Regions from separate parts of the Rhodobacter sp. NSM genome, predicted to be linked through region 2. Evidence: riboswitches for the same ligand, from Rfam matches in the RefSeq annotation. Region 2 holds a riboswitch; the other holds the start of a gene.
What was found. A riboswitch is a leader RNA that binds a small molecule or an ion and turns the genes downstream of it on or off. The one in region 2 is predicted to bind cobalamin.
Positions count from the first base shown of each region.

Region 1: it holds a riboswitch for cobalamin, as region 2 does, so the genes downstream of both, ACTVZP_RS01555 (TonB-dependent receptor plug domain-containing protein) here and ACTVZP_RS11925 (DUF1636 family protein) in region 2, are expected to answer to the same signal.

Region 1 covers NZ_JBQPXH010000001.1:327,031-330,430, forward strand. The annotation lists gene ACTVZP_RS01550 (amidase) at 1-1,295, opposite strand, end outside; cobalamin riboswitch at 1,427-1,625, shown strand; gene ACTVZP_RS01555 (TonB-dependent receptor plug domain-containing protein) at 1,753-3,400, shown strand, end outside.
Region 2 covers NZ_JBQPXH010000005.1:60,872-64,271, reverse strand. The annotation lists gene ACTVZP_RS11930 (NnrS family protein) at 1-777, opposite strand, end outside; cobalamin riboswitch at 894-1,088, shown strand; gene ACTVZP_RS11925 (DUF1636 family protein) at 1,188-1,544, shown strand; gene cobW (cobalamin biosynthesis protein CobW) at 1,541-2,578, shown strand; gene cobN (cobaltochelatase subunit CobN) at 2,582-3,400, shown strand, end outside.

The sequences.
Region 1 (3,400 bases), on a different contig from region 2:
GCCGCCGGCTGGCCGGAGGCGTTGAAGACCGCCGTGAAGGGGGAGTAGGCAAAGACGCCCTCGGGGCCGGTGCGGAAGGCCACGTAATCCTCGGTCGTATGGGCGAAACGGCCCACACGGGCGGGGGGCTCGGCCAGCGTGGCCGACAGCAGGACGTCGATGCCGTTTCCCTCGTCGGGATCGAAGACCGCGGCCATCTGGCGCCCGAAGGCGTGGATCTGGCCCACCGCCTCGAGATATCGCTCGCCGGGGATCTCGGCGGCACGCCGCAGCGCGCCCAGCGAGACCGGCTCGACCAGCCCCTCGGGGGCGCGCCCCTTCAGCGCCTTGCGGATGCCAAGCGCCGTGCCGCAGGCCACGATGTCGGTCCAGGCCTCCATCATCATTGCCACGTCCGCCTGCGGGAGGCAGGGCCGCACCGCGTGGCCCAGATCCTCGAGCAGCCGACCCGCGGCCTCGACCGCGGCCCGCACCTCGGGATGGATCGGGGTGCCGGTGAAGGTCGTGTCGCAGATCCCCACGCGCAGCCGCCGCGGCGGGCGGCTGATCGCATCCGCATGGCTGCGCAGAAGGGGCGGCGCCCAGTAGGGCGCGCCGGGATCGGCGCCCGCGCAGGCGTCGAGCATGTGGGCCGTGTCGCGCACGGACCAGCTGAGGAAGCCGTCGATCGCCATCCCTGCCCAGCCCTCGCCCGCGTAGGGCCCGTCAGGCAGCCGCGCCCGCGTGGGCTTCATCCCGAAGAGCCCGCAGGACGAGGCGGGGATGCGGACCGACCCGCCCCCGTCCGACCCGTGGGCCACGGCGACGATCCCGGCAGCGACGGCGGCGCCCGCGCCCCCCGACGATCCCCCGGAGGTGCGCTCGAGGTTCCAGGGATTGCGGGTCGGTCCGCCATAGACGGCGGCCTCGGTCGCGGGTCCGATCCCGCCCTCGGGCGAGGTCGTGCGCCCGAAGGTCACGACACCGGTCGCGCGGATGCGCTCGAAGATCGCGGAATCGCGCGGGTAGCGCGTGTTCTCGAGCAGCCGCGAGCCGTTGTGCGAGGGGAAGTCCACCGCCTCGCATCCGAGATCCTTGAGCAGGAAGGGCACGCCGCGGAACGGCCCGCGAGGAAGGCCGGATGCGATGGAGCGCCGCGCGCTTTCCTCCTGCAGCAGAACTACCGCATTGAGCGCCGGGTTCAGCGCTGCGACCGAAGCCAGCGCCGCATCGAGCAACTCCTCTGGCGTCACATCGCCGCTGGCGACAAGGGCCGCGAGGCCGGTTGCATCATCGGCGCCGAAACTTCGGAACATGCGGGTCCTCCATGCCTTTCGCGCCATGCTGCGGCGGAGAGGTGCGCCGCGTCCAACCTTTTCGCACCGCCCGCGCAGGAACGCGGGCGACAGGGGGCGGTGACGCCTGCTTGACAGCGCCGATGCTTGTCCTATTGAGAACCTGCTTCGGTTCCGGCGTCGTGTCCGGATGAAAAGGGAACGCGGTGCGGGCGATGGTCCAACTCCGCGGCTGCCCCCGCAACTGTAGGCGGCGAGCGACGACCGATCATGCCACTGGGTGCGCCCCGGGAAGGCCGGTCCGAGCGAAGACCCGCGAGTCAGGAGACCTGCCGAAGTGATCACCCTTTCCTGTGCGCGGGGCGCGTGCGGGAGGCGGGCCTTCCGCTTCAGGTGACGATCACCCTCGGCGGAAGGGATGACCCTTTCCGAGGACATGACAGGTCAGATCCGGCATCGCCCGGACGGAAAGGGACAGATGAAGAAGACAGCCGCCTCGCTCCTTGCGCTGATGGCCGCAGCTCCGCTGCAGGCGCAGGACATCGCCCTCGACGAGATCGTGGTCTCGCCGAGCCTCGTGGCCACCGAGGCAAGCCGCACCGGCGCCTCGGTCGACGTGGTGACGGCCGAGGACCTGCAGGCGACGGGCGAGATCCTGGTGAGCGACGTGCTCGCACGGCTTCCAGGCGTTTCCTACACCCGTAACGGCGGCCTCGGCACCTCTACGGCGCTGCGGATCCGCGGCCTGGGCCCGGCCTATCAGACGGTGCGGATCAACGGGATCGACGTGGCCGATCCCTCCGTCACGGAGTCGAGTTTCGACTTCGGCAGTCTCACCGCCGGCGGCATCGCCCGGATCGAGGTCCTGCGTGGTTCGCAGTCGGCGATCTACGGGTCGGAAGCGGTTGCGGGCGTGGTGGATATCGCCACCTACCGCCCGACCGAGCCGGGCACCTCCGGGCAGGTCACGCTCGAGGCGGGCAGCAACCGGACCTTCAATGGCGCCCTTTCGGCGGGCATTCTGGGAGAGCGGGGCGAACTGGCCTTCACGACGGCCCGCACCGTGACCGACGGCATCTCGCAGGCTGCCGCCGGAACCGAGCGCGACGGCTTCGACACGACCTTCCATGCGCTTTCCGGGGCCTACGACCTGACGGAGGATCTGCGCATCGGCGCGGCCTTCATCGCGCGGGACAGCGATCTCGACATCGACGGGCTCGTGTTCGACGAGAACTTCAACAGCAGCCTGGCCGATACGGACGACCGGGCAGCCGACCGTCTGCGCGGTGGTCGCGTGTTCGTGGACTTCACGCTCGGGCAGGTTCGCAACGAGATCGCCTATGCCGCCGCCGACACGCGCCGCGAGTATCCCGGAGGTTTTGTCGAACTCTATGAGGGCGAACGCCGCGCCCTTTCCTATCTCGGCTCGGTCGAAATGGGTGCACTGGGTCTGTCGCTCGGAGCGGAGCGGACGAAGGAGAGCTTCGAGAGCGACACGAACTCGGGCGACCTGACGACCGATGCGATCTTTGCCGAGGCGCGCTACGCCTTGACCCCCGCGATCGACCTCTCGTTCGCGGCGCGCCACGACGATCCTTCCGACTTTGACGGCAAGACGACGGGCCGCGTCGCCCTCGCCTGGCGCCTGCCCGACGACCTGATCCTCAGGGGCGTGGCTGGCACCGGATTCCGTGCGCCTTCGCTCTACCAGAGGTTCGGACCGGAAGGTTCGGACCGTCTCGGGCCGGAGACCAGCCGCAGCTACGAGCTGGGTCTGGAGAAGCTGCTGCCCAACGGCGGAAACCTTCAGGCGACCGTGTTCAGGACCGACATCACCGACCGCATCGCCTACATCGCCGGTGCGACCTTCTGCGCATCTCCCTGGGGATGCTATGACCAGCTGGACGGCGAGACGCGGACGAAGGGCGTCGAGATCTCGGGACGCAGCCCGCTGGGCCAAGGCTGGGAAGTCTTCGGCAGCTACACCTACACGGATGCGGTGGACGAGGAAAATGCTGTCGAGACGCGCGCCATCCGCGTGCCGCGGCACGACCTCGTTCTGGGCCTCGAAGGGCAGATCGCGGATCGCACGCGGGGGATCCTCACGCTGCAGCATGTGGCGGATG
Region 2 (3,400 bases):
GCCGCGCCAGAAGGTCAGCCTCGCCGCCTGCGCCAGACCGGCTCCGACCAGCGCCAGCGCCGAGACCCTCTCCTCCCCCGCAAAGCCGAGGCCTAGGGCCAGCCAAAGCAGCGCCAGCGCGCTCCAGCCCAGCACCGGCGTCGGCAGGGGTTCGGGCACCTGCACCCTGGTCTGGCGGATCCAGTTCGTGGTGAAGGCCGGGATCATGCGCCCCGCGATGATCGAGATCTTGATCGCGAAGAACATCCAGCCGGCCCTGACCATTGCGGCGGTGTCGGGCACTTCGGCGCCGAGCGCCGCCCTCAGGTAGAGCATCTCGGCCAGCGCGAAGAGCAGCACGCCCCCCGCGAAGCCCAGCTTCGCGGTGCGGCGGGAGACCACGGCCTCGTGGGCGAGCAGCGCCGCGAGCATGAGGAAGTAGGCCACGGCGGCCGGATGCAGCAGCCACAGCGGCACATGCGGCCACAGCCCCTGCACAACCAGCGCCAGCCGTGCCACGAGCCAGAGACCCACGAGGCTCGCCAGCCGTCTGCCCTGGAGCGGCGCGCCGCCGCGCCAGCCCTGAGCGGCCGTCAGGAAATAGCCGCCGACCGCCGCGGAGCCGAGGCCGAACAGCATTTCGTGGCCATGCCAGAGGCCGGCCGTTGCCAGTTCCGGGACAGGCAAGGCGACACTGCCGCCGAACTGCCACCACAGGACGGCGATCAGCGCCCAGAGCGCGGCCAGGAGGAACAGCGGGCGGTGGGGTGCAAGCCAGAGATAGGAAAAGGCAGCCATCGGGTTCGCCCTCGGAAAGCCCCTCTTCTGCCCTGTCCCTCGCGGCTTGTGAAGGGCGCACGCGGCAAGCGGCCGCGCCTGACACCCTGCTCGCTTGACAAGAAGGTGGCTTTGCCGCACCTAGAGCCCGCGCTGGTTCCTGTCACTGCGACAGGCGAAGAGGGAATGCCGTGACGGCAGCCGCCCCCGCGACCGTGACCGGAAAGGTCGCCCGAGACCACTGGCCCGCAGGGCTGGGAAGGTGGGCGCCCGCTGGGCCGACAGGCCCTGGATCCGCAAGCCGGGAGACCTGCCCGCGCTGAACTTTACGGGCGGACGGGGTGTTCCGCGGCCGGTGGACGGAGGCGCCGCGGCTTGCGTCCTCATTCCCCCGATCGGCTCCCCATCCGTCGAGCCAACGGATCGGGCCGATGACGGTGACACTTCATGTCTGCACGACCTGCCGCGCAGGGGAGCCCGTCGGCGACGGCCCCGTGCCCGGCGCGCGGCTCCACGCGGCCTTGGCTGCAGCCTGCTGCGACGGCTTCACCGTCGTGCCCGTCGAATGCCTTTCCGCCTGCACCCAGGGTTGCGCCATCGCGCTTACCGCGCCGGGCCGCTGGACCTACGTCTACGGACGCCTCGGTCACGAGGATGCCGCCGAGATCGTGAGCGGCGTCCTCGCCTACGCGGCCACGAAGGACGGGATCGTTCCCTGGCGCGAGCGGCCCGAGATCTTCCGCAAGCAGTCGCTTGCCCGCATCCCCCCGACCGGAGAGACCCCATGACCGACCTCGCGAAGATCCCCGTCACGGTGATCACCGGCTTTCTCGGCGCCGGCAAGACCACGCTGATCCGGCACCTGATGCAGAACCCGGGCGGGCGACGGCTGGCCGTGCTGGTGAACGAATTCGGCACGGTTGGCGTGGACGGCGACCTGATCCGGGCCTGCTCCGACGAGAACTGCCCCGATGAGGCCATCGTCGAGCTGGCGAACGGCTGCCTCTGCTGCACGGTCGCCGACGAGTTCATCCCGACCATCGAGGCGCTGATGGCCCTGCCCCGCCGCCCCGACCACATCCTGATCGAGACCTCGGGTCTCGCGCTGCCGAAGCCGCTGCTGAAGGCCTTCGACTGGCCGGCCATCCGCTCGCGCATCACGGTCGACGGCGTGATCGCGCTGGCCGATGCCGAGGCTGTGGCCGCGGGCCGGTTCGCACCGGATGCCGAGGCGGTGGCCGCGCAGGCGGTGGCCGAAGGGGCCGACCACGAGACGCCGCTGTCGGAGGTGTTCGAGGACCAGCTCGCCTGCGCCGACCTCGTGCTGCTGACCAAGGCCGATCTCGCGGGCGAAGCCGGGCTTGCGGCCGCACGCGCCGTGGTGGAGGCGGAGTCGCCCCGGCCCATCCCGATCCTCGCCGTGACCGAAGGTGCGGTCGATGCTCAGATCATCCTCGGCATCGAAGCGGCGGCGGAGGACGATCTCGCCGCTCGACCATCGCACCACGATGGCGCGGACGACCACGAGCACGACGACTTCGCCTCGACCGTGGTGGACCTGCCCGAAATCTCGGACCCCGATCGCCTGGCCGAGGCGATCAGGGCGCTGGCGCGCACGCGCAACGTGCTGCGGGTGAAGGGGCACGCCGCCGTGGCAGGCAAGCCGATGCGGCTTCTTGTGCAGGCGGTGGGCGAGCGCGTCCGCCATCAGTACGACCGTCCCTGGACGGGCGAGCGCGCCTCGAGGCTGGTGGTGATCGCCGAGGTCGCCAATGTGGACGAAGCGGGGATCCGCGCCGACCTGCTGGAGGCGCTGGCCTGAGCCATGCATGTCGTCTTCCGCGAAAGCCACGGTCTGGAAGAGACCGCCACCCCCTTCGATCCGGGTCAGACGCCCGCGGATATGGTGGTGCTGTCGTTCTCGGACAGTGACCTCGGGGCCTTCGCGGCAGGCTGGCATCGCGCGAGCGGCGGGCTGCCCCCGCTGCGCCTGCTCAACATCGTGGCTCTGCGGCATCCGCTGTCGATCGACACCTATGCCGAGCGCGTCCTGGCGCATGCCAGGGCGATCCTGATCCGGCTGATCGGCGGAGAGAGCTACTGGAGCTACGGGCTGGCGGAGGTGCAGGACCTCTGCCGTCGCCGCGGCATCGCACTGGCGGTGCTGCCCGCGGATGGCCGCGAGGACGCGGCGCTGGATGCCGCATCGACCTTGCCGGTCTCGACGCTCCGCAGGCTCGCGACCCTCTGCGACGCCGGTGGTGCGGTGGCGGCACAGGCCGCGCTGGCGCAGCTTGCGCTGGCCGCAGGCCTCTACGCCGGGCCGGTGACGGGCGAAAAGCGGGTACCGGATTGCGGCTGGTACGACCCCGATCGCGGGGTGATCCCGCCGCCCGAGGCCGGAAGCGGCGTCGCGGTGACCTTCTACCGCAGCTACCTGACCGCCGCCGACACGGCGCCCGTCGACGCGTTGATCGCGGCCCTCCGCGACCGCGGGTTTCGCGCCTACGGGCTTTTCGCGCCCTCGCTGAAGGCTGCCGGCGCGGCCGAATACGTTGCCGCGGAACTTGGCCGCTTCGCGCCCGTGGCCGTCGTCAATGCCACGGCTTTCTCCGCGCGTCGGGCCGGGGGCTCGCCCCTGGAC